2 regions of the Desulfothermus naphthae genome follow, and region 2 is predicted to be linked to the other one. Evidence: predicted binding sites of a transcription regulator. Region 2 holds the regulator's gene; the other holds the start of a gene.
The links. Region 2 encodes HrcA, which represses chaperone genes, less so after heat shock. Its sites were predicted from a motif close to TGTTAGCACTCNNNNNNNNNGAGTGCTAACA; they were not measured.
Positions count from the first base shown of each region.

Region 1: a site for HrcA is predicted at 11,730-11,760, ahead of groES (co-chaperone GroES). Genes of this name have one in related genera too.

Region 1 covers NZ_BAAHYQ010000001.1:1,249,957-1,265,507, reverse strand. The annotation lists gene ACYQ1E_RS06170 (UPF0280 family protein) at 1-701, opposite strand, end outside; gene ACYQ1E_RS06165 (homocysteine biosynthesis protein) at 688-1,887, opposite strand; gene ACYQ1E_RS06160 (FAD:protein FMN transferase) at 2,051-3,076, shown strand; gene ACYQ1E_RS06155 (PAS domain S-box protein) at 3,144-4,214, shown strand; gene ACYQ1E_RS06150 (ArsB/NhaD family transporter) at 4,329-6,053, shown strand; gene ACYQ1E_RS06145 (L-threonylcarbamoyladenylate synthase) at 6,215-6,826, opposite strand; gene ACYQ1E_RS06140 (hypothetical protein) at 6,948-7,409, shown strand; gene thpR (RNA 2',3'-cyclic phosphodiesterase) at 7,412-7,966, opposite strand; gene cobS (adenosylcobinamide-GDP ribazoletransferase) at 8,014-8,730, opposite strand; gene cobU (bifunctional adenosylcobinamide kinase/adenosylcobinamide-phosphate guanylyltransferase) at 8,734-9,255, opposite strand; gene ACYQ1E_RS06120 (Mth938-like domain-containing protein) at 9,303-9,650, opposite strand; gene groL (chaperonin GroEL) at 9,738-11,369, opposite strand; gene groES (co-chaperone GroES) at 11,392-11,691, opposite strand; gene purE (5-(carboxyamino)imidazole ribonucleotide mutase) at 11,886-12,368, opposite strand; tRNA gene ACYQ1E_RS06100 (tRNA-Ser) at 12,459-12,546, opposite strand; gene ACYQ1E_RS06095 (hypothetical protein) at 12,739-13,296, shown strand; gene ACYQ1E_RS06090 (FlgO family outer membrane protein) at 13,308-14,192, shown strand; gene ACYQ1E_RS06085 (FlgO family outer membrane protein) at 14,237-14,848, shown strand.
Region 2 covers NZ_BAAHYQ010000003.1:173,090-188,640, forward strand. The annotation lists gene ACYQ1E_RS12320 (transposase) at 56-223, opposite strand; gene hrcA (heat-inducible transcriptional repressor HrcA) at 626-1,663, shown strand; gene grpE (nucleotide exchange factor GrpE) at 1,732-2,328, shown strand; gene dnaK (molecular chaperone DnaK) at 2,400-4,322, shown strand; gene ACYQ1E_RS12340 (type 1 periplasmic-binding domain-containing protein) at 4,439-6,262, shown strand; gene gatC (Asp-tRNA(Asn)/Glu-tRNA(Gln) amidotransferase subunit GatC) at 6,290-6,577, shown strand; gene gatA (Asp-tRNA(Asn)/Glu-tRNA(Gln) amidotransferase subunit GatA) at 6,597-8,066, shown strand; gene ACYQ1E_RS12355 (hypothetical protein) at 8,109-8,309, shown strand; gene ACYQ1E_RS12360 (hypothetical protein) at 8,294-8,419, shown strand; gene mnmA (tRNA 2-thiouridine(34) synthase MnmA) at 8,682-9,707, shown strand; gene ACYQ1E_RS12370 (MiaB/RimO family radical SAM methylthiotransferase) at 9,697-10,998, shown strand; gene ACYQ1E_RS12375 (DUF4416 family protein) at 11,000-11,536, shown strand; gene ACYQ1E_RS12380 (YicC/YloC family endoribonuclease) at 11,533-12,414, shown strand; gene ACYQ1E_RS12385 (DUF370 domain-containing protein) at 12,419-12,682, shown strand; gene gmk (guanylate kinase) at 12,672-13,247, shown strand; gene ACYQ1E_RS12395 (tetratricopeptide repeat protein) at 13,249-14,001, shown strand; gene recJ (single-stranded-DNA-specific exonuclease RecJ) at 14,158-15,551, shown strand, end outside.

The DNA.
Region 1 (15,551 bases), on a different contig from region 2:
TTGGCTCCAATTACATCTTTATAAATAGCAACTGTTCCTAGCACCCCTGGTATTGACATAGCAAAAGATATTGCATTTTCTACATCCCTTTTGGATCTTATCTTATTTGCGCCAGCAGTTGCAACTGCGTCAGCTAGCGCAGTATCCTTTGATATTACCGTAAATCCATCAGCCCTTCCAAAACTTAAAGAATGACCAACACTACCAGAAGAGGTACATACTCCAACAGGGGATAGATCTGGAAAAATCTTTAACCCAATCTTACCTGAAAAGGGAGAATCTCCAGCAAAAATAGTTGTCTTTATTTCTTTTTTAACATTTATGTATATATCTCCTCCATTTTCAACAATAACTTCTTGGCTCTTTTTTGAAAGTTCCTCACCAATTATATGGGCAATAGCCCCGGCTACAGCAGCCATTGGGCCAACACCAGCCTTTTTTGAAGCATCATACATTAATTTGACCACCTTAGGAACATGTGACAATCTGGGAGATAAAGGTCTAAAAGAGGTCAAAAAATCAGGACATCTTTTAATTTCTGTTTTTACATCTTTTCTCAGTTTGATGAGCTTTTTCTTAACAAAAGAAGAAAAATCTCCATTAGTCCTGATATATAAATCAGATGATTCTATTTTTACCCTGTAAGTAATCCATCTGGGGGTAGAAGTAAAATCTCTGTAAAACCTATCAACTATTAACATCAATTGATCCCTTAAATTCCACTGTTGGAAGAGGAAGTTGTGGAACACCCAAGGTAAATTTATTTTTTACAATCCATTCTTTTAATGTTACAGCAATCTCCCTTGCCATAAAATAACTGGACAAAGGAGCTGTTGGTATTTCTTTTCCCATTATATTTATTTTTCCAGATCTAAGTTCCTTATAACTCACCTCTCCCAATGACCTATCCATACCATTAGGATAATCTATACCATAATCTATTACCTGACAATAGATATCTGCGTCTGATTGTCCTGTAAAAAAGGCCATTTCTTCATTTATTATCGGAATTGGTATTCCAATGCCTACCATAAGGGAACATCCATAGCCTAGCATAGAAACTCCTCTGATATATCGTGGAGACATCTGTTTCATATCACCTGTGACTGCTAGAGTACCAGCACCTTCTTTGACAATCCCATTTTCTCCCCTTAATACTTTTGGATTGTGTTGTGTTCCTCTCCATGTAACAATGCCAAGTCCGCCGCCCAGAAAAATCTTGGTGCCTACCCCAATTGTCCAGTAAAAAGGATCATTTAAAAGTGGACTCAATTGACCTGATGTAGAAAATGTGGCATTTCCAAGATTTGGTCTTAAGACCCCCATGTATGTATAAATGGTCTTATCTGAGAGATTTACAGCACAGTTATAATTTTGATAGGCATTTCTAGGATTATACAAAAAAGCATCTCTTAGATCATTTATAGTAACTACTGTTTCGTACTCTTTTAAAGGGTAACAATCAGTTCCGTATGCCTTGGCCTTTAATCTTATTTGTCTTCCTGCGATCAGGTCCTCAATTACATGTCCACCACCATATTTAAACCTGCCAGGGTGAACTTTATTTAAAGGGTCATCTTCCTGTACCTGGGCTGCACCAATAAAACAGTCTACTGCAGCTATGCCAGCATATGCCTCCACCTCATTTAACCACACTTTTGATGCCTTAATTTTGGGTTTGGTATGTCCGAAGTTTATAAATGCCCCAGAAGAACACATCACCCCAAAGGTGCCAGTAGTGACTACATCTACTTTTTTAAAGGCATTTTTTACACCTTCAGATTTTACTATATCCACCATTTCTTCAGCTGTGACTACTACAGCCTTTCCTTCTTTTATTTTTTTATTTATCTCTTCAATACTCTTTTTCACCTCAAAATTTTTCATATTTCCACCTCTTTGTTCCATCTATTGGTTATTAAAAATTATTATAAAAAAATATTTCAATTAATACAATAAGAATTTAGAGGACCAATATTCCTTGACATAGAACTTAAATATAACTTAAATAACAGTCAAAAACAGACGGAAAAAATTGGAGATTAAGATCATGTTAGAAAATAAATATACCAGAAGGGGTTGTCTTAAAGTCATTGGATTATTGACTATAGCTGGTACTGCTACTTTTCTTAGATTAGAACCAGTATTTGGCCATAATATTTCTAAATTAAAAAAAGTATCTCGAACCCTACCTATGATGAATACTTATGTCACAATTACTATTTATGATGAATCTGAGGACAGGGCAATAGATGCGCAATCCAAGGCCTTTTCCAGGATGAAACAACTTATAGATTTATTTACAAGATTTGATCCAAATAGCTATGTGGGATTTCTTAATGAAAACAAACGATTGGATGATGTACCTCCTGAACTTTATGATTTATTATTAAAAGCAAAATCAATATCAAAATTATCTTCAAACAAATTTGATATCACAATTCTACCTCTTTTAGAATTAATAGAAAATGAAATAAAAATTCATGGACATTTTCCAGAAATAAAAGACATTGAAGAAGTCCTGCCATGGGTGGGATGGCAAAATATATCTTTTTCCCCAAAAAAAATAACCATGGCAAAGGGAGCAAAAATCACTTTAGATGGAATAGCAAAAGGATATATTGTGGATAAAGGTGCAGAACTTCTCATAAAATGCGGGATTAAACACGCGGTAATAGATGCTGGCGGTGACATCAGGACAATTGGAGACAAGGATGGACATAGGTCATGGAGGATAGGGATTGAAGACCCATATAGGGAAAAAGGCTTTATTCAAATCATAGGCCTCTCCAACCTTGCAATTGCCACATCTGGGAATTATAGAAATTATTTTAACTCTTCCAAAAAGTTGTTTCACATAATTGATAAAGAAATGGCCTTATCTCCGCAAAGGACAGTTAGCTGCAGTGTGATAGCTAAAAGTGCTTGTATTGCTGATGGGTTGGCAACAGGACTTTTTAGCCTCAGTCCTGAAAAATCAGTTCAAATTGCAAACAAATTAAATGTTCCTTTATTTACGCTCACCCATGGAAAAAGATTTTTTAAATCCAGTTCATGGGAAAAGTTTATTACTTAAAATAAAAAATTAACATGAATTTTTATCCTTTTTATTTATAGATATAGACGGAGGTCTATGTATTTTTATGGAAAACACGGCGAATATTAAAAAAAAATTGGAATTACGACCTCAGCTAAATTCTCAAATAGTTTCTCTTCTTTTTAAGCATTCACCCATCGGTATATACATCATTTCTAAAAGACGATTTAAATATGTAAATCCCCAATTTGAAAAAATCACGGGTTATACTTTTAAAGAATTAAAAAAAATAAGGCCCAATGAGTTAATATGTGAACAAGATAGAGAAAGAGTTAGAGAATCTGCAATTTCTATGTTAAAAGGTAAAAGAGATAGACCTTTTGTAAATAAAATAAAAAATAAAAATGGTCAGATAAAATATATTTTAGAAAGCGTGTGCTCTATTTTATTTAATGGTGAAGAATCGGTTTTAGGTTTTTTTCTGGATAATACAGAAGAGGAACTTATAAAAGAAGAGCTAAAGAGATCTGAAGAAAAGTTTGAAAAGGCATTTCAATTGTCGCCAGACTGGATTGTGATATCAACTCTAGTTGAAGGCATTTATCTTGAAGTAAATGCTGCATTTTTAGATACTACAGGATATAGTAGAGAAGAAGTTATTGGAAAAAGTTCCATTGAACTTGGAATATGGGCAGATCCTAAACAAAGAGACGAACTTCATGAGATCTTAAAAAAATATGGGAAAATATGCAATGCAGAAGTACAATTTAGAAAAAAAGATGATTCAATAATTGATGTATTATGGTCAGCACATAAGATAAAATATGACAATAAAGATTGCTTAATAGCAGTTGCAAGAGATGTAACAGAGCTTAAAAAAGCAGCTCAGGAAAGACTAATGAGAGAAAAATTGCAGGGTGTGTTGGAAATGGCTGGAGCCACTTGCCATGAAATGAATCAGCCACTTCAAAATATTCTACTTATTATAGAAGAGATTCTAGACGATAATCCCACCAATAAAAATTGTCTAGCACTAAAAAAACAGGTAGAGAGAATAAAGGAAATAACATATAAGCTTGAAAATATTACTCGTTATTCAACCAAGGAATATGTAAAAGGAATAAAAATTATAGACATTGATAAATCATCATCCTATTGTAGGATAAACGGAAAATAATATTTGAGGATTGATATCCTTGATATCCAATAAGAGAAAAGAGTTTTGGCATGTAGAAAAAATTCCCAAGTAGGAGCATACTTTCAAAATTTTCTAAAACACGAGGAGGACTCTATGAAAAAGATCCCTTTTTTATTTCTATTGTTAATTTTAATCTATTCTTCATTGGCCCTAGCCAGTCATGGACAGGTGAGCCCTTCTAAACATCCAGACAAGGATGCTCTCTGTGTAAATTTAGCTGGAATTATTAAAAATACCCATGGCGAGCCTGTTGGAGAAGCAGAAGTAAAGATATTTTTAGGCAATAACATGATGGATGAGCTTGAAACTGCTGAAAATGGAAAATTTTTATCAAGATTTTTTATCTCAAAAGAGCAGCAAAAATCCTTGCATATAAAACTGGAAATATCCAAGGCCAGCTACCAGACTGAAATATTAAAATTAGACCCCAAAAATCTGGCCATAAAGGATAAAAATTTATATTTTAGCGGTGATATCATTCTTAAAAGGGTGCTTGGACCTGCATTCTGGATCTCATCTGTGATTTTCTTCCTTGTTTATGTGATTATTGGTTTTGAGTTGCTCCACAGGACAATAGCAGCTATGCTTGGTGCGGCAACAATGCTAATTTTGTCTTATACTATTGGAACCTTTAACCCTGAATTTCATATTCTTACTTATGAAGCAGCAATTGTTTCTATTGATATGAATGTTATATTCCTTCTTATGGGAATGATGATAATAATCGGTGTACTTAAACATACTGGTATCTTTCAATGGTGCGCCTATAAATCATATAGTCTGGCAAAGGGAAACTTCTTTTTATTATCTATAATCCTAATGTTCTTTACTGCTTTTACTTCTGCATTTTTAGACAATGTAACCACCATGCTCCTTTTAACTGGTGTTGCTATTGAGATATGTGTAGCACTCAATATAAATCCACTTCACCTATTAATCCCTCTTGTTTTAGCCTCAAATATTGGTGGTACAGCAACACTTATTGGTGATCCACCAAACATCTTGATTGGCTCTTATGCAGGACTTAGCTTTGTAAAATTTGTTGAGGCCCTGGCCCCTCTATGTCTCATTTGTATGGTAGTACTTATTGTGTATACTAAATTTATATGGGGCAAAGAATTTGCCATGGCAAGGATAGAAAATGTGGATGAATTTATTTTAAAGTTAAAAGAAAAATATAAAATAACCGACGCCAAGCTCCTTAGCTATGGTGGAGGGGTTTTGGCCTTTGTTATTTTTCTATTTTTGACTGAATCTATTTGGCATATGGAAGTCTCTATAGCTGCACTTTTTGGTGCAGCTGTTTTGGTAACTATCGCTATAATCATGGACAAGATTGATCTAATTGAGCTAATTGAAAAAGACATTGAGTGGCCAACCCTTATGTTCTTTATATTCCTTTTTATGTTGGTTTCTGCAGTTGAATCTACAGGCCTTCTAGATCTAATTGCAGATTGGATCTTAAAGCTGTCAAAGGGGAATTTTGTAGCTGCCTGTACCTTTATCTTGTGGGTTGCAGCTATTATGTCTGCTTTTGTGGACAATATCCCTTTTACAGCAACTATGTTGCCAATTGTAGCTTATCTCTCAAATGTAATTCCCGAGGCACATAACACCCTGTGGTGGGCTCTTGCCTTAGGTGCATGTTTTGGTGGAAATGGAACTATAATAGGTGCATCAGCAAATGTTGTAACAATTGGTATAGCTGAATCAAAAGGCTACAGGACCACTTTTGGGGGATTTATGAAAGTAGCATTCCCCTACATGATAATAACTATAGCAATCTCTGAGGCATGGCTCTTAATGGTACGTCCATGAAATAAACTCCATAAAAACGAAAAAAGGGGCGACTTTAAGGAGTATATAATAAAAACTCAGTATATCCAGTGTTGAAGGTGATAAATTAAGAAGAGATGAGTGGTCAGTGTGAGTGGACAACAGATCACACACACTGATCACAAATCACCCTTAAATAAAATTTATTTTATATTTAAACCAGCTTTTTTTAAATTATTAATAGAAATAGCTCCGTGTCTAATTATCTTTATGGTTTTATCTCCAACAAATTTAATAATTGTTGAAGGTTTCCTTCCTGAAGGTTGTGGGTATAAATTAATTGCCATATCTACCTTTTTCAGAAGTCCTTTATTGATTTCATCAAACAATCTAGGTGATGGTTTGCCAGATAAATTTGCACTGGTTGCAACTAGAGGATATCCTGAAGCAAGACATAAATTCCTGGCTACAGGATGAGAGGTAAGCCTAATACACACATAACCTTCTTGGTTAACAACACCTTTAGGCAAATTAGTCTTTCCAGAAAATAATATTGAGAGGGGACCTGGCCAAAATTTATCCAAAATTAAGTCCAGGGGTATGTTATCTGTTCTATCTACCAACATCTTAAGTTGTGATATATCACCAATTATAACTGGTAATACCTTTTGCATGGGCCTAATTTTTATCTCAAAAATCCTCTTTATAGCATCTTGATTAAGAGCATTTGTGCCAAGGCCATACAAGGTCTCGGTTGGAAAAATAACAACTCCTCCTTTTTTTATAATTTCCGCAGCCTTAACTATAGGGGTCAAAAATGACCTCCCTTTTATTCGTTAATCCTGGCAAAAATCTTGCTTTCTAAAATTAAAACTGATAGAACCAAGAAATAAATTCCTGATACAAAAAACTTTACCTTATCTAAAAGGAAAGGAAATGCATAAAATTAATTTCAATGACATTGAAAAAAATATATCCCAACAAACAGATAAAACCAAGCAAAAAGCATCTAATCAAGACTTTGATATTTTCCTTAAAAAACAAATTGAAGAAAAACAAGAAAAAATGCTCAAACCTCAAATTTCCTCAACTCCAATTGAACTTAAGGAACTAGAGGCTGCCTTAAGATTAAATCAAAATCAAGACCATATAAAGATCATGGATAAAATAGAATCCACTTTAGATCAATGGGAAAAATATTCCCACAATCTATCTTGTGGGAATCTAAGGGAATCAGAAAACACTCTCAACTCCCTTATAGATGAACTGACTCAAATAGAGAAGGACTTAAATAGTAATGATATAGATTCCAGCGAAGGGGCAACTAATATTGTAAATGAATTAAAAATAATGGCCATCTCTGAAAGGGCTAGATTGAATAGGGGAGATTATACATAGAATTATTTTAACTCAAATTCTTTTATAGGTCTATAAACAGGTCCAGTTGGCTTTAAAATGCTTTGCCATAAAATGAATCTATGAATGGTTATCTGGGGCCAGGTGAGTTCATTTAAATATTTTAATAGCTCCTTCCAATTGTCTTTTAAACTAGCATTTTTTATCCGTCCTATAGTGAGATGCGGCTTAAATGGTCTATCATCTCCCTTAATTCCAATATATTGTAAAGATGAAGAAATTTTTTCTGCGAGTTTTATACATTCTCTATATCCTTTTTTAGTTCCTACCCAAAGAACGCGTGGTCTTTTGATATCAGGAAAATATCCACCACCTCCTGCCTGAAAAAGAAAAGGGGCTATCGTAACATTTTCAAGGGTAGATTTTATTTCCTCTACTTTTTTTGCATCAACTTCACCAATAAAAAATAAAGTGAGATGAAAATTTTTTTCTTCTGTCCACTTAACCTTAGACAACAAGTTATTTACCCATTTGTTTTTTATTTTTTTTAAATTTTTTTTGTATTCCTCGGGAAAAGGAATTCCTATAAAGATTCGCATTTAATAACTCCATGTAACATACATTAATGAATATTAAGTTGTTTAGTTTAACTTAAAACCAAAAATAAAATAGATTCAATAACCTCACACATACAACCTAATGTATCTCCAGTTATGCATCCCATGGTCTTTTTATAATAAAAAATAATTAAAAATGTTGATATAAAAAAAACACTGTTCAACAAAAAGAAATCTTTCCCCAGACAAAGGGAAATAAAAATTATACATGCAAATAGAATAAATTCATTTAATTTTACATTTGATGCAAAAAATCCTTTAGCAGTACCTATATCCCTACAATATCCCAAAAATTTCATTGCAATAACCATAGAGGTCCTAGAATATGCAGGTATTAACGAAATGATTAATAATCTGTTATTATCTATACCCTTTATACCAAAATATTTTATTCCAAGAACGCATACAATAGCCAGGACCCCCATTGTACCAATCCTGGAATCTTTCATTATTTTCAGCTTATCTTCCATGGACTTGTGACTAAATATCCCATCAGCAGTATCGGCCAGCCCATCCAAGTGAAGTGCACCTGTTAAAAATATTAACATTATAACGTCTAACCAGGCTACTGTGCTATTTGGAAAAATATGAGACATAAAAAAATCAAAACTGGCCACTATAAGCCCTAACAAAAGACCAACTAATGGGAAATAAGGCCTTATTTTATCAGGCATAAATTCCAGGTTGGTCTTTCTAGGAAGAGGCAAAGTGGTCAAAAAGAGTAGTGCTCCAAGAAAATTATTCATTTTTTAACCTTTTATAAGATTTGGAATTCCACAGGTAACAAAGTATACTTTATCTACCATTTTTGCTACTTTTTGATGCATAATTCCCACAACATCCCTGTATTTTCTAGTGAATTCATTTAATGGGACAATTCCAAGTCCAACTTCATTGGATACAAGGATTAACAACCCTCTATTTTTCCCAATTACTTCCAAAAGTTTTTCTATCTCAACCTCAATTTCCTGAATAGTAAGCCCCTTGTAAAAGAGATTATTGACCCACATTGTAAGGCAATCTACCAATACTATGTATCCCTTAATCACGACACTATTTAGTGTATCTGGCAAATCATAGGCACATTCTAAAGTCTCCCACTCATCTCCCCTCTCTTTTTTATGCTTTTTCACCCTGTCTTCCATTTCCTCATCACAAACAATGGAGGTGGCAATATAGATCTTCTTTTGGTTTGAATAATTGCCTGCTAGTTCTAAAGCAAATCTACTTTTACCACTTTTACATCCACCAATTATCAATACTGTTTCCATAAAAGGATTTTCTCCTGTTTTTTTATATAGCACTAAACAATTAAATATTAACAGGTTAGATGAAATCCAGCACCGACCTTTTTACCTTCTTTAGATAATCTGTTAAATTCAGAGATGGCATCTTTTGTTGGTTTTTCTATAAGTTTAATTTTTTGTTTTTTCAAATAATTTTTAAGGGAAGGATCTACTTTCATCAAGCCAGGATCGCCCTGACCAATAATAATAATTTCCACGCCGTGTTCAAGTATATCTTTTATATCTTTTTGTAACACCCTGTGTCCTTCACTTCGCCACCAGTTAGGGATGATGGAATCTTCTATAATTTTCAGATCATGGGTATAAGTTTTTCCTGATATCTTCATAAATCCAAATTTATACTCTTCTATTTGAAGCATATATCCCTCCTCCTTTTAAAACAAATCAATAAACAAAAAAGGCTGGTCTCAAGACCAGCCTTTTTTGTTTTTCTCTTTGCATATCTATTAATACATGCCGCCCATTCCAGCGCCAGGTGCAGGCATGTTTTTATCTTTTTCTTCTGGTTTTTCGCAAATTGCAGCCTCAGTTGTCAAGAGCAAGGATGCAATAGAAGACGCATTCTGCAAGGCAATCCTGGTTACTTTCTTTGGATCAATTACACCAGCCTTGAGAAGGTCCTCATATTCACCAGTAGCTGCATTAAATCCAAAGGCGCCTTTCTCAGATTTTACCTTTTCCACCACTAAGGAGCCTTCATAACCTGCATTTGCGCAGATCTGACGCAAAGGCTCTGTAAGGGCTAATTTGACAATTTCAATACCCGCTTTCTCATCTTCATCAGCAGCCTTTACAGCTTCAACAGCTTCAAGGCATCTGATAAGGGCTACACCACCACCAGGAACAATACCTTCTTCAACAGCTGCCCTGGTTGCATTGAGCGCGTCTTCTACCCTGGCCTTTTTTTCCTTCATCTCGGTCTCAGTTGCAGCACCAACATTAATTACGGCAACACCACCAACCAACTTGGCCAGACGTTCCTGTAATTTCTCTTTATCATAATCAGAAGTGGTTTCTTCAATTTCAGCTCTGATCTGATTGACCCTGGCTTTGATGTCTTCTGGTTTTCCTGCACCATCAATTATTGTGGTATTTTCTTTATCAACAATTATTTTCTTGGCCTCACCAAGGTCATTTAGAGTAGCGTTCTCAAGCTTAATGCCAAGATCTTCTGAAATCACCTGACCACCAGTTAAGATAGCAATGTCCTGCAACATTGCCTTTCTTCTCTCTCCAAAACCAGGCGCTTTTACAGCACATACCTGTAAAGTTCCCCTAAGTTTATTTACAACCAATGTAGCAAGGGCTTCACCTTCCACATCTTCAGCAATAATCAACAAGGGCTTACCCTGTTTTGCAACCTGCTCTAATACAGGAAGGAGGTCCTTCATTGCAGATATCTTTTTCTCATGGATTAAGATATATGCATTTTCCAGCTCACATGTCATTTTGTCAGCATTGGTTACGAAATATGGAGATAAATAACCTCTATCAAACTGCATACCTTCAACAAACTCAAGGGTATTCTCAAGACCCTTTGCTTCTTCTACGGTAATAACTCCCTCTTTGCCAACCTTACTCATTGCATCTGCAATAAGATTTCCTATTGCAGAATCATTATTGGCAGAAATTGTACCTACCTGTGCAATGTCTTTTTCATCTCTGGTTGGAACAGAAATTTCTTCTAGTTTTTTGACTACTGCATCAACAGCCTTATCAATACCCCTCTTGATGATCATGGGATTTCTACCAGCAGCAACTAACTTAATGCCTTCATTGAAAATCTTCTGGGCAAGGATGGTTGCTGTAGTGGTACCGTCACCAGCAATATCAGATGTCTTGCTGGCAACTTCCTTTACCATTTGCGCACCCATGTTTTCAAATTTATCTTCCAGTTCAATCTCTTTTGCAACTGTAACACCATCTTTTGTGATAACTGGGGATCCAAAAGACTTTTCAATCACTACATTCCTACCCTTTGGACCCAAAGTTACTTTTACAGCATTTGCAAGTTTATCAACTCCAGCCTTTAATTTTGCTCTCGCAGTTTCACTATATAGGATTTCCTTTGCAGGCATATTACCCACCTCCTTTTAAAATTTAATTTTCAATAATAGCAACAATATCATCTTCTCTCATGATGAGATATTCTTCACCTTCAATCTTTACCTCGGTTCCTGCATATTTACTAAACATTACCTTGTCCCCAACCTTTACAGACATCTCAATCCTCTTTCCATCATCAGTAAGTCTCCCAGGACCTACGGCGATTACTTCACCTTTAATTGGCTTTTCCTTTGCAGTATCAGGGATGATAATTCCACCTTTTGTTTTTTCCTCTTCCTCTAAACGCTTTACCAACACACGATCATGTAATGGTTTTAACTTCATAGCCTCCACCTCCGTTTTATTTTGTAGTTTCTATTATCTTTATTTATTATTAGCACTCTCTAATTGCGAGTGCCAACAAAATTACCTTACTAATCACCCTTATCACCCCTTTCCATGTACGCTTATTAATATAAACTCAATTTTTTAATTGTAAAGATCAAAAAAAGTTTTTTTGTAATTTTTATTTAACATATTGAAATAATTTATAATTTTTTATTCGCCTCTTCTACTACTCGGCTCATCTCTTCCCTTAACTCTTTTAATTTTTTCTCTAATTCAAAATCATAAATAGCCAGGATTTGGGCGGCAAGATAAGCTGCATTTTTAGCTCCAATCTTGTCAATGGCAACGGTTGCGACTGGATATCCAGGAGGCATTTGCACAGTGGAAAGAAGAGAATCCATTCCACCTAAAGAAGATGCATTGATTGGAACTCCAATAACAGGTCTTATTGTCCTTGCAGCAACTGCTCCAGCTAAGTGGGCAGCAAGACCAGCTGCACAAATAAACACCTTGCACCCCCTTTCCTCTAAATCTCTGATTAAATTTTCAGTTCTCTCAGGGGTCCTGTGGGCAGATGTTACATGAAATTTATAACTAATACCCAATTTTTCCAGTATTTCCACACATGGAATCAGCTTTTCTCTATCTGAAATACTTCCAATCAAAATAGCTATATCCACCATTAATTCCTCCTAGTTAAATAGCGGATTTGAATCCTTAGGTTAAGCTTTAAAAAACTCCATTTAAGACAAGATGGTAGAGAGGTAGGGAGACGGAGAGGGAGGGATTCGAACCCCCGGAGGGCTGTAAACCCTCAGTAGTTTTCAAGACTACCGCCTTCGACCGCTCGGCCACCTCTCCGTAGTGGAATAAATATTACTCATATTTTTGAAAATTTCAAGAGATTTATTTAACTAATAAAAAATTAAATAAATATTTAATATTATACTCAATTTTCGCATATTTTCAGTAAATTCATTGTAAAAAAATATTAATATCTAAAGAAAACGAAGAAAAATCCGAATTTTAAAAAATAAAAGGAATTTAATAGCTATGAGCATAAGAAATTACAGAATCATTTCATTGGTTATAGTGAGTTTGTTTTATTGTTCCTGTATAAAACCTTCTTACCCACCCATACGAGGTTTCATCACCACCGGGTCATATTTTTATATTACCAAAGAAACCTCTCCATCAAAGGCATGGGCAAAATTGGCAGGTATTGTAGCTAAATCCATATCTAAGACCGTAGCATCAAATTTTTCAACCCCGGTCAAGAGTGTATACATTAGTTATGGAAAAAACACACTATTTGAAAAAAATTATAGAGAGCTCCTAGCTACTGCAATGGTAAAAGAAAATTTTAGAATTTCAAAAAAAAGTGATGCCAATTTTTTAGTAACTTTTGATTCTTATATTATGTCAAGTAAAAAAGAAGTAATTATTAATACAAGTTTGTATTATCAAGGATGTATTATTTTTAGAGATTCATCAGTTTTAAATTTAAGTAATGATATAACTGTAATAAATGATTACAAATTGAAACTTACTATATATAAAAAGATGCCTCTAGAATCAGACTATAAAGTTTATAGATTAGTAGATAAGTAAGAGGAGTACTTATGAGAACTAAAGTTTTTTTCTTTTTTATCATGTCATTTGTATTTATAATAAATTCTAGAATATGTTTGTGTAAAAAACCAGACTATTTTATAATTCAACAAGAAAAATATATTAATCCAGGTGAAGAGGTGTCTTTCTTTGACTTAAAAACATTTAATGTTTCGGATGTAATACAAATGATATCTAGGAACCTTGAAAAAAACATCAGTTTGTCAAAATATGATACATTATTAATAACTACCTTGACTGACTTAAACAATTTTAATATTACCTGTAAACTGGCAAGAATAATTCAGGAAGGTATAGCATCTTATTTTACAAGGGAAGGGTATAAAGTTAAAGAAATAAGGTTGAGAAATTATTCTCTATTAATTAAAAAGAAAAGGGGAGAATTTGCTTTAAGTAGAGATCTGTCTTTAATCCTATCTAAATATAAAAGCAATACAATGTTAACTGGAACTTATGTCCAAATTAATAATAATTTATTGTTTATCACGCTAAAAATAATTTCTCTCCAGAATAATGTAGTGTTATCCTCTATTTCTTTTACACTTTTTTTACCTGAGGAGTATCAATCTCTGATACTTCCTGAAAGGATAAAAGAACTCAAAAAAAAGAAAAAAGAAAAAATAACAAAAGCAAAAATAGAGGGTGGGCCAATTGAATTAGGTGTCAAAATATTATCAAAATTTAATAAGGATGATATAAAATTAATACAAAAAAGATTAAAAGAGCTGGGATTATATAATTTGAAAATAGATGGAATATGGGGAAAAGAAACACAAAAGGCAATGGAAACCTTTAAGAAAATAATAGGAATAACTCCATATAATAAATGGGATTTACAAACCCAAAAAAGATTATTTAAAGGTACAAACATGTAAAAAAAATAAACTTAAAAATTTGACATCTTCCAGGATTAATGAGCATGTACAACAAAAGTAAAATATTTATTTATATTATAGTAATATTTACATTCCTTTGTCTATTCTTTATATCATGCACAACAATTAAGTATACCAGAAAAGAAAATTCACCATCTTACAAGGCAATACCACCTGATGATAATGACCTTATCCTAAAGAAAAGTTATATTGCTGCTCAGTATCTAAACAAAAAACTAAAAGATTTAAATATAAAAAATAAAACTATTTTAATTACAACATTTAGTAATAATGAGAGTCTCGAATTATCCAATGCACTTGGCCGTTTAATACCTTATTTGATTAGCACAAAGCTATCCCACCTGGGTTATAATCTTATAGATTTAAGATTAAATAAAAAAGATATTAGAATAGAGCCCGGAAAAGGAGAATTTATATTAACGAGAAATCTCAATAAATTAAACAAAAAAATAAAGGTAGACTTAATACTGACAGGTCATTATTCTATAATATATAAAAAAGTTTATATTCATTGTGAAATAATTTCACCTCTAAAAAAAATAGTACTTTCAAGTTATGATTTTGTCTTGCCGTATAAATTTATAAAAGATCGTACAAAAGAGTGGATAATCCTACCCAGTATTAAAACAAGTTAACATTCAAATTCTACAATAATCCACATACTTCTACCATTGTGTGATTATTTGTCGTATCTTAGTGAGGGCAATTACACAGGTGAGAAGATGACAGCGTACCTTGTTGTCTGTCCAATGGTATATAGGTTGACCTGATACTGAGGATTTCCTATCGAGAAATTCCTTCTCTCTATAATCCAACGGTCAAGGGAGGCCTGGACTATTTTTTCTGGACTCCACTTAATATTATCAGTAACTATTATTTAACGACCAAAGTTTGATTCTGTTTTCTTGATCTCATATTGATTTTTTCTGAAGGATATGGTTTTTTATCTGATGTGAGTTCAAGATGGTAATTTTGAGTGCCTATATGAAGTTTCTTGCAGACTCTTATAAAACGATTTTTAATAGTTTTGATTTTCTAACTCATTATCGATGAACACTGATCCAAATTCCTCACTTTGGATCCTCAGAGGTACACCAGATGATTCAGCTTTTTTAAGTCTTTTAAGAATACTGTCTGGTGTGCCGAAGTACTTTAACCTTTTTACCTTTTCTGACAGTTTCTCTCAAATACCAATAGGTTCTACCTTTAATTTTCCTTTTGTATAAAGGTACCATAAAAATACTGTAATAGATTAGGTTCTACAATTGCAAGAAAAAAATTAGATTTTCCTTGAAAAAACTACAAAAAATAATGAAAAATTAATAAAATATGATAGGT
Region 2 (15,551 bases):
CTTCTATTTTCCCTTGAGAAGTTCCTCTTTTTTTTAGTATTTCGATGTAGACAGTTTATTTTCCATTTATTTTTTGTAGTTTTTCAATTTCAGCTTTTAGTTGAGCTTCTTTTTTGCTGGGAGCATCAAAAGCCAAGGCGTTTTTACCACCTTCTAAAAATTTCTCACACCATTCATAATACTGAGCTTGAGAAATTTGGTGCTCCCTACAGATTCGAGCCACAGATTTTTCCCCTTAATTCCCATTTATACAATGGCCAATTTTTCATCAGCACTCCATTTCCTTCTCTTCATAGAAAATCCCTCCCAAAGTTTGTTTCCAAGATTAAATTTCAACCCTTTTTCACCCCTTACTCAACTCCTAACTCTACCTTCAAAACGTGTCCAACTTTTTTGGGAGCAGTATAACTTTCAATACCGTCCTTTTTTCCATACTTTGCGAAAATATATATTATTTTTCTTGGATTACTCCTTAAACCCAACCTTCCCAAGTTCATCGAGAATTGGTGTTAACAATTTTGTAAATTTCAAAAAGTTGCTAGAGGAAATAAAACACTTTCTTGACACAAATTTTGTATATGATTAAATGTGTTATATGCAGAATATTGTTAATAGGGGCTACTCCATGGAAACATTAAATGACCGAGAATTAGAGGTTTTGTCAATAGTGGTCGAAGGATATATAGAGAGAGGTACTCCTGTTGGTTCCAGATATGTTGCCAAGAAATCTAAATTTAATTTAAGTCCCGCCACCATGCGAAATGTCATGGCTGATCTCACTGAAAAGGGTTTTTTAAAACAGCCCCATACCTCTGCTGGAAGGATTCCAACCAAAAAAGGTCTCAGGTTTTACTTAAACAATATTTTGAAGCCAGAGCCACTTTTGTATGAAAAAAAGAAAATAAAGGAATATTTTAATAGTGCAGTTGTATATGATTTTTCCCAAATTCTAGAAGGAGCAACAAAGTTTATATCAGATGAAACTGCACTTGTGGGTTTGGCTGTTTCTCCTGAAATCTCCTTTATGAAATGGAAACATATAGATTTTGTCTTAGTCAAACCAGGTCTTGTTATGGCTATTTTGGTATTTGAAGGGGGTATGGTTCACAGTAGACTAATTGCAGTGGAAGATTTGAAGATAAATTCCGATGACCTTGTTAAATTCAGCAATTTTTTAAATGAAAAATTTTCAGGTAAGCCCCTGTTTGAGGTAAAAAAACAGTTTTTAAAAGAAATGGAAGAGGCAAAAAAGAAATTTAATGAATTATATATAAATGCCTTGACCCTAGCTCAATATACCTGTGAGGCCGAAGATGAGCGGGAGATATTTGTCCAAGGTGCACATAGGGTTATTGGTAGTATAGATCCAAAAGATATAGAGAGGATGAAATCTCTATTAGAATATATAGAAAAAAGGTCTGAATTTTTAAAGATTTTAGATAAAATAGAGGAAGGAAAAGGAATTTTTATTCATTTTGGAAATGAACTTTTCGATCCTGACCTGGGTGAATGGTCAATAATTTCCTCCCCTTATGGTGCCTATGGTGAACCCTTAGGAATTATAGGTACCATTGGTCCCATCTACATGGAATATTCAAAATTAATCCCCATGGTTGACTATATGGCCAAAATGCTTAGTAAGATACTTGAGGCCAGGCTATAGTAGCCAACCTTCTCTTACTTAATTTCAAGTCTGATTTTTCAAAAAAATAATTTGTGGAGGTGTAGTGGATGAGTGATGAAAAAAAACAAGAACAGGTTTCTTGTGAGCAAGAAGAAAAAATTGAGGTAGAGCAAGAAAAACAAACCAAAGAAAAAGAAGAGGAGATAGATATAGAAAAATTAAAAGAACTCTGCAAAGAGAAAATTTGTCCTGAGTGTCCAGTAAAAAAAGAAATGGAACAGGAGATGCTCAGGGTAAAGGCTGATGCAGATAATTTTAGAAAGCGTATGGAAAGGGAAAAAGAGAATTTTTGTAAATATGCAACTGAAAAGGTCTTAGAAGATATAGTTCCAGTAATAGACAACCTTGAACTTGGACTCGAGCACGCAAAAAAAGTAGAGGCCTGTAAAGATATTGTTGAAGGCATAGAAATGACTTTAAATATTTTATTAAATACCCTAAAAAATCACGGGTTAGAACAGATTAAAACTGAAATTGGAGAACCCTTTGATCCAAATTATCATGAGGCCATGGCACAGCAGGAAAGGGAAGACATGGAACCTGGTATGGTCTCTACTGTTATGCAAAAAGGATACAAAATAAAGGATAGGGTACTTAGACCTGCAAAGGTCATGGTGAGCAAAAAACAGGAAAATAATAATTAAGCCCTTTACAAGCTTAAAAATAAGCTTATTTTTTATGTAAAGAAAATTTAGTAAGTTAGGAGGACAAAAAGATGGGAAAAATAATAGGAATAGATCTCGGAACAACAAATAGTTGTGTTTATGTAATGGAAGGGAAAGAGCCAAAATGTATTCCCAATCCTGAAGGTGGGAGGACCACTCCGTCTATTGTTGCATTTACTGATAAAGAGAGACTAGTTGGTGAATTAGCAAAGAGACAGGCAGTTACTAATCCAAAGAGGACTATCTTTGCCATAAAAAGACTTATGGGACGCAGTTATGATTCAGAAGAGGTGAAAAAATGGAAAGAAAGGTGTCCCTATAATATAGTTCCAGGTCCAAACAACGACGCATATGTTGAAATTGAAGGGAAAAAATATAGCCCTCCAGAGATCTCTGCAATGATTTTAAGAAAATTAAAAGAAGACGCAGAGAGTTATCTGGGCGAACCTGTAAAAGAAGCAGTTATAACGGTTCCTGCATATTTTAACGATGCCCAGAGGCAGGCAACAAAGGATGCAGGAAGAATTGCAGGACTTGAAGTAAAGAGGATAATTAATGAACCAACTGCTGCTTCCCTTGCATATGGATTTGATAAAAAAGTTAATCAAAAAATAGCTGTGTTTGACTTAGGTGGTGGTACCTTTGATATTTCAATTCTTGAAGTTGGTGATAATGTTGTTGAGGTAAAGGCCACAAACGGTGATACCTTCCTGGGTGGGGAAGACTTTGATCAGGCACTTTTAAATTACATAATTGAAGAGTTCAAGAAAGAGACAGGAATTGATTTGAGCAATGATACAATGGCCTTGCAAAGGCTTAAAGAGGCAGCAGAAAAGGCCAAAAAAGAGCTTTCAACTGCCCTGGAGACTGATATTAATCTACCATTTATAACTGCAGATCAGACTGGTCCAAAGCACTTGAATATGAAAATAAGTAGGGCAAAGTTAGAGGCTCTTACAGAACATCTCGTAGATAGGACTCTAGGACCATGTAAGCAGGCATTGGCAGATGCTGGACTTACAGTAAATGATATAGATGAAGTTATCTTAGTAGGTGGTATGACAAGGATGCCACTTGTACAGAAGAAAGTAAAAGAGTTCTTTGGAAAAGAGCCCCATAAAGGCGTAAATCCTGACGAAGTAGTTGCAATGGGTGCTGCTATTCAAGGTGGAATACTTTCTGGAGATGTAAAAGATGTATTGCTCCTGGACGTAACACCACTCTCTCTAGGTATTGAGACATTAGGTGGGGTATTTACTAAACTAATTGAGAAAAATACTACTATTCCAACAAGAAAGAGTCAGATATTTACAACTGCTGCTGATAACCAGACTTCAGTATCTATCCATGTACTGCAGGGAGAGAGGCCCCTTGCAAAGGATAATATGAGTCTGGGTAGGTTTGATTTAGTTGGAATTCCTCCTGCACCAAGGGGAGTTCCTCAGATTGAGGTTACCTTTGACATAGACGCCAATGGTATTGTGAATGTTTCTGCAAAGGACCTTGGCACAGGAAAAGAACAGTCTATCAGGATTCAGCCATCAAGTGGTCTATCAGAGGAAGAAATTCAAAGGATCATTAAAGAAGCAGAAGCCCATAAGGCAGAAGATGAAAAGAGAAAACGTTTGATTGATTTAAGAAATCAGGCAGATACCCTGATCTACACAACTGAAAAGTCCATGAGGGATCTTGGTGATAAAGTAGACAGTGCTCTTAAGGCTGAATTAGAGCAAAAGATAGAAGATCTAAAGAAAGTAATGGATGGCGAAGACGAACAGGCAATTAAAAATGCAATGGATGCCCTAACTCAGACATCTCACAGGTTGGCTGAGTTATTATATCAGCAACAACAAGCAGGAGCACAAGCAGGTGCAACAGGTTCAAGCGCTCAAGCAGGCGCATCAAGTGCACAAGCAGGTAATCCAAACCAGGATGATGATGTGGTAGATGCTGAATATACTGAGCAAAAATAAGTGTGCTTGACATAAACGTTCCCCCTCCTCTAATCTTGAGCCTGGGCTTAAAATATAGCCCAGGCTTTTTTATTTTAGTCTCTCAAGGCGACAGATTTGAAGATCAAGAGGTTTGCATGAGATATTATTTATTATTTTGTATTTTTCTTATTATTTTTATAGGTTGTGGCCCCAAAAAACAAATTAAGATGGTTCCAAAATCTCCATTGGAGATTGGAGATTATCTCTGGGAAAAAGGGGAGTATATATCTGCCTGTGAAAATTATGAAAAGGCCCTTTATAACTATCTTGTTCCCAAACAAAGGGAACTTACTTTGATACAGAGGATTATTAAGTGTTCTCTCCAGAGTAAAAATTTAGTTAAGGCCAAATTATATTTGGATAAATGGAAATCAATTGATCCAACCTACTTAAAGAAATGGCAATTCCATAAATACTACTTGACTTATTTAGATTTAAAAAATGAAAAACAAAAATATTACCAATATTTAATAGACTTAATCAAAATAGATCTCCCTTTAACTATTAGAAAAAACAGCTTTATCTTATTGGAACTCTCATATTTAAAAAACAAAGATATAAATAATGGAAGAGCTATTTTTGATAATTATTACAACACATTTAATTCAAGGGAACAATATGATATTTTAAATGATTTGTACAAGAGCATATTAGAGGAGAATATTGCAACAAAATATCGTTTAGAAAACCTAGATCCAGCAAAACTTCCAGATAGTTTAATAATGTGGGCAAAGATTTTGTGCCTTCTGTCTTCAAAAAAGATATCTTGGTCCAAATCTTATATGTTGCTTCAGAATATTTTAAACAAAAATTCCCTATTAAAAGAATTATTTCTAGATGAATTTAAAACTCTTATTGAAAAAAATGGAATTCCAAGGATAGAACTTGTTTTGGTCCTACCCTTTGATCCTTTATATGAGCAAGTCTCCTATGAGATTTTGACTGGGGTTGAGGCAGCTATTTATGAGATGGAAGGTATGGGAGTTGAAGCAAAAGTAGTTGTTTTAAATTCAAATGCAAGTGGGTGGATAGATAGATTAAAAGAGATTGCAAGTAAGGATTTAATTGTTGGCGGTTTTATTAAGCTGGAAACTTTTAATGAGATATTGAAAACAGACCTTCCAAAAAAAATTCATTTATTTGCATTTAGGTCTTATATTCCAAAGGAAGGCGTGGACGGTTTTAGATTTTTTCCATCCCATAAAGACCAGGTCACTGAGTTAATTAAGTTTTCTATGGATAAGCTCCAAATAGATTCTTTTGCTATTTTTTATCCAAGATCAGATTATGGCAGGAATTTGGGAGAAGAATTTTTTAATGAAGCTCGTTTACTTGGGGCTAAACTCACACAAATATCATGGTATGATCCTGAAAACACAAGGGATTGGCAAGAAAAAGTAGGTAATTTTTTGGATGTGCCAAAAGATCTATTTCAAGATAAGGACGATGAAAAGATAAAAGGGTTTAAACCAGATATAGATTTTTCTGCTGTGTTTATCCCAGATTCTTTTGAAAATTCCAGGATAATAATTCCTTACTTTTTTTATTATAATGCATCTGATTTATATTTTTTAGGGCCAGCTCTTTGGGGTAGCTTTAAACCAGAATTTACTCCCCTGGAAATATCCATGTTTAAAAGGGCATACTATCCATCTCCCTGGATAGAGGATAACAATAATAACCAGCTAATTAATTTGAAAAAAATAGTGTTTGATTTAAGTAAAAAGGATGTTAATTTCTGGATATGTCTTGGGTATGACTTTTTTAGGTATGCAGCATATCTTAAAGAACACCTAAAAAATGGACAACTTATTGATTCTATTTTAAATAACCCAGAATTTAAGTGGACAATTGGACCAATTAAGTGGGATGAAAAGGGAATTGCTTCTCAACATATGTTTGTTTTGAGGATATATTAAAAATTCTCTTGAGGTAAGGAGTATTGTATGAAGATATCAAAAGAACAGGTCAAAAACATAGCCTATTTAGCAAGACTACATCTAGATGAGAATAGATTGGAACTTTTTTCAAAACAACTGAGCCAGATATTGGATTACATGGAACAATTATCAGAAGTGGATACATCTGATGTAAAACCCATGTATTCACCAGTTGAACATCCTACTCCATATAGGGAAGATGAGGTCTATTCTGAATTTACAAGGGAAGATGTATTAAAAAATGCACCAGAGGAAGATGGGGAACACTTTATTGTACCAAAGGTAGTTAGCTAAAGAATGAGGAGATATATCTATGGATGTTAGAAAATATTCTGGAATCAAAATCAGAGATATGATTTTAAGTAGCGAGGTCAAGGTTGAAGAAGTTGTAAATGCATATTTAAAGAGGATTGAGGAGACTGAAGGAAAAATTGATGCCCTCCTTTACATAAATAAAGACCAGGCCCTTGAGAACGCAAGAGATATGGATAAAAATGGTCCTGATCCTTCTAAAAAACTCTGGGGAATACCAGTAATTATAAAGGATGTTTTGACAACTAAAGGCATTCCAACTACTTGTGCGTCAAAAATGTTGGAGAATTTTATTCCTTTTTATGATGCTGAGATAGTTAGGAGAATAAAAGAACAAGGGGGGATTATTATAGCAAAATCTAATATGGATGAATTTGCAATGGGGTCATCCACTGAAAATTCAGCATTTAAGCCAACAAAAAATCCATGGGACTTAGATAGGGTTCCAGGTGGCTCCAGTGGAGGGTCAGCAGCTTCTACTGCGGCATCTCAATCCCCTATTTCAATTGGAACTGATACTGGTGGGTCTATTAGACAACCTGCTGCATTTTGCGGAGTTGTTGGGCTAAAACCAACTTATGGCAGGGTATCTAGATTTGGGCTGATTGCCTATGGATCTTCTTTGGACCAGGCAGGTCCAATTACCAAGACAGTAAAAGACGCAGCCCTTATGCTTTCTGTGATTGCTGGAAAAGATAAAAAAGATTCCACATCATCTCCAAATCCAGTGCCAGATTATTTACAGGAGATGGAAAAATACAAGGACCTCAAGTCAATAAAGATTGGTCTGCCAAAGGAATATTGGCAACAAGGGCTAGATCCTGACATTCAAAAGAAATCAGAAGATTTTTTCAGGCTTTTAAAGGAATTAGGGGCAGAACTCATTGACATTTCCCTCCCCCATACCAAATATGCAGTTGCCACTTATTACATAATTGTAATGGCAGAAGCCAGTTCAAACCTCGCAAGATATGACGGAGTAAGATATGGATACAGGACAAAGGACGCAGAAGAATTAATTGATATGTATGTAAAAACACGTAGTGAAGGGTTTGGATTTGAAGTTCAAAGACGTATTATTTTAGGCACTTATGTTTTGTCTGCAGGATATTATGATGCCTATTATAAAAAGGCAGCTCAGGTAAGGAGATTAATTAGACAGGACTTTTTAGAGGCCTTTTCAAATTGTGATGTGATACTAACCCCAGTATCACCAACACTTCCCTTTAAATTAAAGGAAAAAATCCATGATCCTTTGACCATGTATCTCACAGATGTTTTTACAAATCCTCTGAATTTAAGTGGACTGCCTGGTATTTCCATTCCTGTGGGACTTGGAGATAACCTAAAACTTCCAGTTGGGCTTCAATTTATTGCTCCGCCATTTAGGGAAGACATTTTGTTTGGAATTGCTGACAGAGTTGAAGGAGAACTTGATCCTTTGCCCGAACCCTTTGGTCTAAAAAGTTAATGAATTATGAGTTGATGTTAGAATAATAAAAAAGGGAATATAATGGAAGAAATAGAAGTTTTAGAAGAAAAATTAATAGAAAAAATGCGGGAATTACCGCTACCCTATAAAAAGCAATTGATTGATTTTATAGAATATTTACAATTAAAAGCTCAAAAAAAAGAAACATTATATCTAAGTGAAAAGTCACTATCTAAAGATTGGCTTCTTCCAGAGGAAGATGAAGCATGGAAAGATTTATAAAAGGAGATGTGATAGTTATTCCTTTTCCTTTTTCTGATTTAACCGGAAGGAAAAGGAGGCCCGCATTAGTAATTTCAAACTTAGAAGGACAGGATTTGATTTTGTGTTAAATAACAAGCAAAAATGTAAGAGATAAGTATGCAATAGAATTAAAAGATGACAATTTTGCAATAGGTGGTTTAAGGCAAGAAAGTAATATAAGGCCTAATAAAATATTCACAGCAGATAAAGATATAATTTTATATAAAATAGGTAGTTTGAAGGGTTCCAAAGTTCAAGAGGTGATAGACAGGATTATAGAAATATTAAAATAATCAAACAAAACGGTTCAGCGGATTCGCTACTCGCTCGCCGCTGATTTCAGACTTTAGTATGAAAATTGGTGTAGCAGTAAGTGGGGGTATGGACAGTCTTTTTTGTTCTGTTTTGCTAAAGGAAAAAGGGTATGATGTAGTAGGTGTTTTTGGCATTTTTACAGAAGAATTAAGAAAAATTAAGGATAAAATTCAAGATAAATTTAAATCCCTTAATATTGAGTGTATATTTTTAGATCTAATAGATGAATTTAAAAAATATGTAGTAGATATTTTTGTAGATTATTATTTAAAAGGTTTTACGCCAAATCCATGTTGTATATGCAATAAATATATTAAATTTGGTGTACTTAAACAATGTGTAATGGACTTAGGATTTGATTATTTTGCAACAGGCCATTATGCTAAACTTATAAACCAAAATAGTCAAATTAGATTGTATAGGGGTATAGATAAAGCCAAAGATCAGAGTTATTTTTTGTCTTTGGTATCAAAAGATAGTTTTAAGGATGTTAAATTGCCCCTTGGTGGATATAAAAAAAATGAAATTAGAGAGAAGTTAAATAAAAAAAATATTACCCCAGCTATTACATCTGAGAGTCAGGAGATTTGTTTTATAAAAGGAAATTACAGAGATTTTTTAAAAAAAATGGGGAAGAACCTTCCAGGACCTGGTAAGATTATAGGGATATGGGGTGATGAATTGGGTATTCATAAAGGGCTTTTTAATTATACAATTGGCCAGAGACGTGGGCTTGGGATACCTTACTTAGAGCCTTTATATGTGATCCATAAGGACCTTGATCAAAATATTTTAGTTGTGGGTACAAAGAATGACCTTTTGCATAACAGGTGTGTTGTGGGTGATGTAAATTGCCTTGTTCCCATGGACAATTGGCCAGAAGAAATAGAGATTCAGGTAAATTATAACATGAAGCCAAAAAAGGCCTTTTGGGAGAAAAAAAATAAGATAATTCAAGTATTTTTTAAAGAGAAGATTCCAAGACCATCTCCAGGTCAGATATGTTGTTTTTATTCTGGAAATGTGGTCCTGGGGGGTGGAATAATCAGAAATGAAAGGTAAAGGTTTTTATATTTTGACCCTTGGTTGTAAGATCAATCAATATGAGTCAGAGGCAATCAGAGAAGCCTGGATTAAAAAAGGACTTTTTGAAGTTCATGATCCCCAAAAGGCAGATATTGTCTTGATAAATAGCTGTGCTGTAACTCATATGGCAATATCTGATACAAAAAAGTATGCAAGGAGATTTGCAAGACAAAACCCAGAATGTAAGATAATAGTAACAGGATGTGCCATTCCAAGATGGGAGAAAGAGATAAAAGCTATAGATGGAGTTAGACTTACAATTCCTCAAAGGGAAAAATTCCAGCTTTTGGGCTTTCCAGAAAACATAGGTGCAAAACAAGATGATTTCAGAGATAATTTTTCCTTGAAAATACAGGATTATTTCAGGGCAAGACCAATTATAAAGATACAAGATGGTTGTTCCCATTATTGTAAATATTGTATTGTGCCTTTAACACGTGGTCCTTCTAAGAGTAGAGATGTTCTATCTATTTTAGAAGAAGTAAAAACAATCTTAGATAGAGGTTTTAAAGAGATTATAATTAGTGGGATTAATTTAAAGGAGTTTAAAGGCGATTATTTAGGAGAAGAATTAGATCTATGGGATCTCATAGAAGTGGTTGCAACAAAGCTAGTTAGAAAATATAAAGGGGCACGCATTAGGATAAGTTCACTTGATCCATCTCTTTTAAATGATAGGGCTTTAGATGTAATTAGCAAATGTCCTGAAATTGCACCGCATTTGCACGTCTCAGTTCAGTCAGCAAGTAAAAAGATTTTGGAAAAAATGGGGAGGTCCCCTTATTCTCCAGATGATATTTTAAATTTTATGTATAAATTAAGAGAGATATGGCCAATTTTTGGACTTGGATGCGATGTGTTAGTTGGATTTCCTGGTGAAGATGATAAAGACTTTCTGGATACTTATAATTTTTGTAAAAAAATGTCCTTTACCTATGGTCATGTGTTTAAATATTCCAAAAGGCCAGATACCCCAGCTGCAAAATATCCATATCAAGTTCCAAAAGATATTAAACAAAAAAGAAGTTTTTTGTTAAGGAAACTTTTTTTAGAGAAAAAGAAAAATTTTTTAAAAAAACTTCTTTCTTTAGACCAGGTAAATATCATTGTTGAAGATACAGAAAAATTGGTGGGTATGAATGAATATTATATTATCTGTAAAATAAATAAAAAAAGTTTTTTACCCTTAAAAAAGGGAGACTTAATTAAAGCTGTACCTATGTCCCTTGATTTTGATAAATTAAATTTGGTTGTTAAGCAGATATAAAATGAGTGTACCCAAAAAACCAAAAGATGTCCTTTTAGTATTATCTATCTTAGGAAGCAAATGGGATCAATTTTGGCCCAGGGTGCAGGAAGATTTAAAAGAGGCCCTGGGAGAGATTGAATACATATCTCCTATGATTTTATTTACAGAGACCACCTATTATGACAGGGAACTTGGAACTCCCATATATAGGCGTATTCTGTCCTTTAAAGATCTTATTTCACCTGATAAGTTGGCTGATATAAAATTAACAACTAATGAGATAGAAAAGAAATATGCAAAACAAGATGGATCAAGGATCTTTAATTTAGATCCTGGTATTCTCTCTTTTGAGAGGTTCGTGCTTGCCACAGGAAAAGAATATACTCACAGGATTTATTTAAGAGAGGGTATCTGGGCTGACCTTACCCTGATCTTTCAAAAGGGCAGATGGCAAAGCCTTCCTTGGACATATCCAGATTATGCAAAGGAAGATCTTCAAAAGATCCTTTTGCTTTTAAGGGAGAATTATAAAAAAAAGTTAAAGGGAAATAGATGATTAAGTCAATGACTGGCTATGGTTCATATGAAATAAGCGATGAGATTTGTTTGCAGCATTGGGAGATAAAGAGCCTAAATTCAAAAAATTTAAATATAAGATTTAAAATACCTTCATTTTTGAGATCTGTAGAATATATCTTTTTAAGAGAAGTAAAAAAATTTGTGAGTAGAGGGAATATAGATATTTCTCTGGGGCTTAAAATATTTAGACAAGATCAAGTCCCATTTCAAATAAACGAGACACTGCTAGATGTCTTGTTTGGATTTTTAAAAAGCTATGCCAAGAAAAAGGGCGAGGTATTTGTCCCAGATTATAACAAGGTTCTTTCTATTCCTGGCCTATGGACTGAAGCTCCAGTAGATGCAGAATCTGAGCTGGTTGACAAATTGAAAAATGGTCTTAAAAAGGCCCTTTTATCCTGGAATAAATTCAGAGAAAGGGAAGGGCAAGACCTTGTGTTGGATCTTAAGTCTAGACTTAAGAGACTGGTTGATATTAAAAACAAAATAAGTCAAGCCACCAAAGGCCTGGTAAGTGAGAAGTTTGAACTCTTAAGACAGAGGATAGAAGAAATTTTAAAGGCAATAGATATTCAGGTGGAACAAGACAGACTTATGCAAGAGCTGGCAATTATGGCGGATAGATTAGACGTGTCAGAAGAGCTTGTCAGGCTAACATCCCATCTAAATGCCATGTTAGATCTGCTTAATTCTGAAGGATATGTTGGAAGACAATTGGATTTTCTCTGTCAAGAGAGCTTTAGAGAAATAAATACCCTGGGTAATAAGGCTCAATGCGCTAAAGTAAGTTCTTTTGTAGTTGAATTTAAGACAGAACTTGAAAGAATTAGAGAACAAATACAAAACTTAGAGTGATGTTATGGGGGAAAAACTTATAAATATAGGTTTTGGAAGCTATGTAGTTGCCTCTAGAATCGTGGGAATTTTTAATCCAAATTCTTCTCCAATGAGACGGTTAAAGGAAGAGGCAAGAGACGATCACAGACTTATTGATGCAACCCATGGAAGAAAGACAAGGTCTATTATTTTAACAGATTCAAACCATGTATTTTTGTCTTCCCTTCATCCTGAGACCATATCGCAGAGGGTAGCTTTAGAAAAAGGAGAGGGAGATGGAAAATAAGGGTATTGCCCTGATTATCAGTGGTCCATCTGGAGCTGGCAAAGGAACCCTTGTAAAGATGCTTATTGAAGAATTTCCAAACATCCAATTTTCAATCTCTTACACAACGAGAAAACCACGTGAAGGAGAAATTGATGGCATAGACTATGTATTTATCTCAAAGGAAGAATTTAAAAAACTAATAAAAGAAGATATGTTTGCTGAATGGGCAAATGTACATGGAAATTATTATGGGACTCCACGAAAGGAGATTGAAGAGAAATTAAATAAAGGTTTTGATGTTGTATTTGATGTTGATGTTCAGGGGGCCAAAAGTCTTAAACAAAGTTTGAGACAAGGTGTATTTGTCTTTATTTTACCACCTTCAATTGATGAACTTAAGAGAAGGTTGGTCAGAAGGGGTGGAGATGATCCCAAAACAATTGAAATAAGATTAAAAAATGCACAAAAAGAGATGGAAGCCATAGATGAATTTGAATATGTAATTTTAAATGATGATTTAAATAAAGCATATGATAATTTAAGATGTATATATTTATCAGCCAAATGTAGGGTGAGGAGATAATATGGATAATAAGTCAACGGAAGCACCTATAGAAAAAATTAAAGGCGTATTTTCTACCCAGACCGTAATGAAGATAGGAACAGGTACGACCCAGAGAAAGACTGTTCAAAAAAGTTATTGGTTTGTCAAGGAGTTAGATGATGGAAATGTGGAAATTCAAGCATTAAATAAGAATTATGTTCCTTCTGGCCCAAAGAAAGTAATTACTAAAGAAGAACTCCTTGAAAAATTTATCCCAGAGCCAGAATTTTATACATATGAAGTCTATCCAAGGATACGGGAGTTAAATAAGACCATTGCCAGGGCAGATAGACACAGGATGAGGGGAGAGACATACAGTGCAGAGTTTGAATATAAAAATGCCCTGAAAGTGGATGAAGAAAATATCAGGGCCAATTTTGGGCTTGGTTTAACATACCTTGATAGGGGAGATACAGAAAAGGCCCAAAATATTTTTGAAAGGTTGGTCAAGCTAGATGCAGCCTTTGAAAAAGAGCATAAACACCTGTTCAATGAATTTGGAATTAAACTCAGAAAAAATAAGATGTATAGACAGTGCCTTGAATATTATCAAAGGGCACTTGAACTTGCTCCAGAGGATGATCACCTTTTATATAACATAGCCAGGTGTTATTTTGAAATGAAGGATTATAGTAAATGTAAAGAATATCTGGAAAAATCATTAGAATTAAATCCAGACTTAGAAGAAGCAAGAAAGTTTATGGAGTTTTTAGAAAAAAAGGGATTGGTTTAAAAATGAGTATGTAATAAAAATTGTGTATATCCCTGTTGTGTTGAGTGTGATAAATAAGGTAAGATGAGTGATCAGTGTGAGTGGTCAGTATGGGATGTCAAGTTACAGATACAGATCACCCACACAGATCACAGACACTTATATAAGGAGTTTGATTTGTTGTATAAATGGAATATGAGTAGGCCCTTGTCTGATGAATTAAAGCTATTGGTACCCCAATTTTCTAAAAAATTACGGGTATCTAGATTAGTTGTGGAGTTTTTGTTAAAGAGGGGCATAAGAACCATTGAAGATATGAATATATTCTTAAATCCGCATTTGAGATATTTAAAACCCTTATCATCTCTTGGAGAGTTAGATAGTGCAGTAAAATTTATTGCACATTCATTGAAATCAGGGAAAAAGGTTGCAATTTGGGGTGATTATGATGTAGATGGCATAACATCTACTGCTATTTTGGTAGATTTACTTAGAAAGAAAGGTTTTTCTCCTATTTATTATATCCCAAATAGACTGGAAGAGGGATATGGGCTTAATTTAGAAGGGTTAAAAACATTGGTTGCACAAGGTGTTAATTTAATCATTACTGTAGATTGTGGAATAACAAATATTGAGGAAGTTAAGTGGATAAGAGGGCAAAATATAGATGTTGTAATTACTGATCATCACATGCCGGCAGATGAGTTGCCTCCTGCAAATTTTGTTATTAATCCAAAAATAAATAGCAATGCATATAAAAATTTGGCAGGAGTAGGCGTTGCTTTTTTGCTTGCAGCTGGATTAAATAATGAACTTCCTGAAAAAATAGATATTAGACAATATCTTGACCTTGTGGCCATGGGAACTATTGCAGATGTAGTGCCTTTAGATATAGATAATAGGATACTGGTTAAAAATGGTCTGTTAATGCTCTCTGAAACCAGGCGGCCTGGCATTGTAGCTCTTAAAGAGGAAAGTGGTCTTAAAGTAGGGGCAAAATTGGGAGCAGAAGAGGTTGGATTTATGCTTGCTCCAAGGATCAATGCTGCAGGTAGAATGGGGAATGGTAAGGATGGAGTGGAACTCCTTTTAACACAGGATATGAGTAGGGCAAAGGAAATAGCCAAAAAATTAGAGGGATACAATAGGGCAAGAAAAAAGGAAGAAGATAGGATTTTAAAGGATGCCCTAAAACAGGCAATGGAAAAGTCAGATAGGCCTGGCCTTGTTTTGTATGGCGATAATTGGCATGAAGGGGTTATAGGTATTGTTGCATCTAGGGTTTGTGAAAGATTTTATAAGCCAACATTTGTACTTACTGGTAAAAATGGAGACGTAAAGGGTTCAGGCAGATCTATACCTGAGGTAGATTTATATTTAACAATGAAGGAATGCAGAGATGCACTTTTAAGATTTGGAGGCCATCCACAGGCTGGTGGAATTTCTCTTAGCAAGGAACAAGTTCAATATTTTGAAGAATTGTTTGTTGAATGTATTGAGAAAATAACTAAGGGTATAGAATTAACTCCACATCTCATAGTAGATAGTTACTTGCCTTTGAAATATATAGA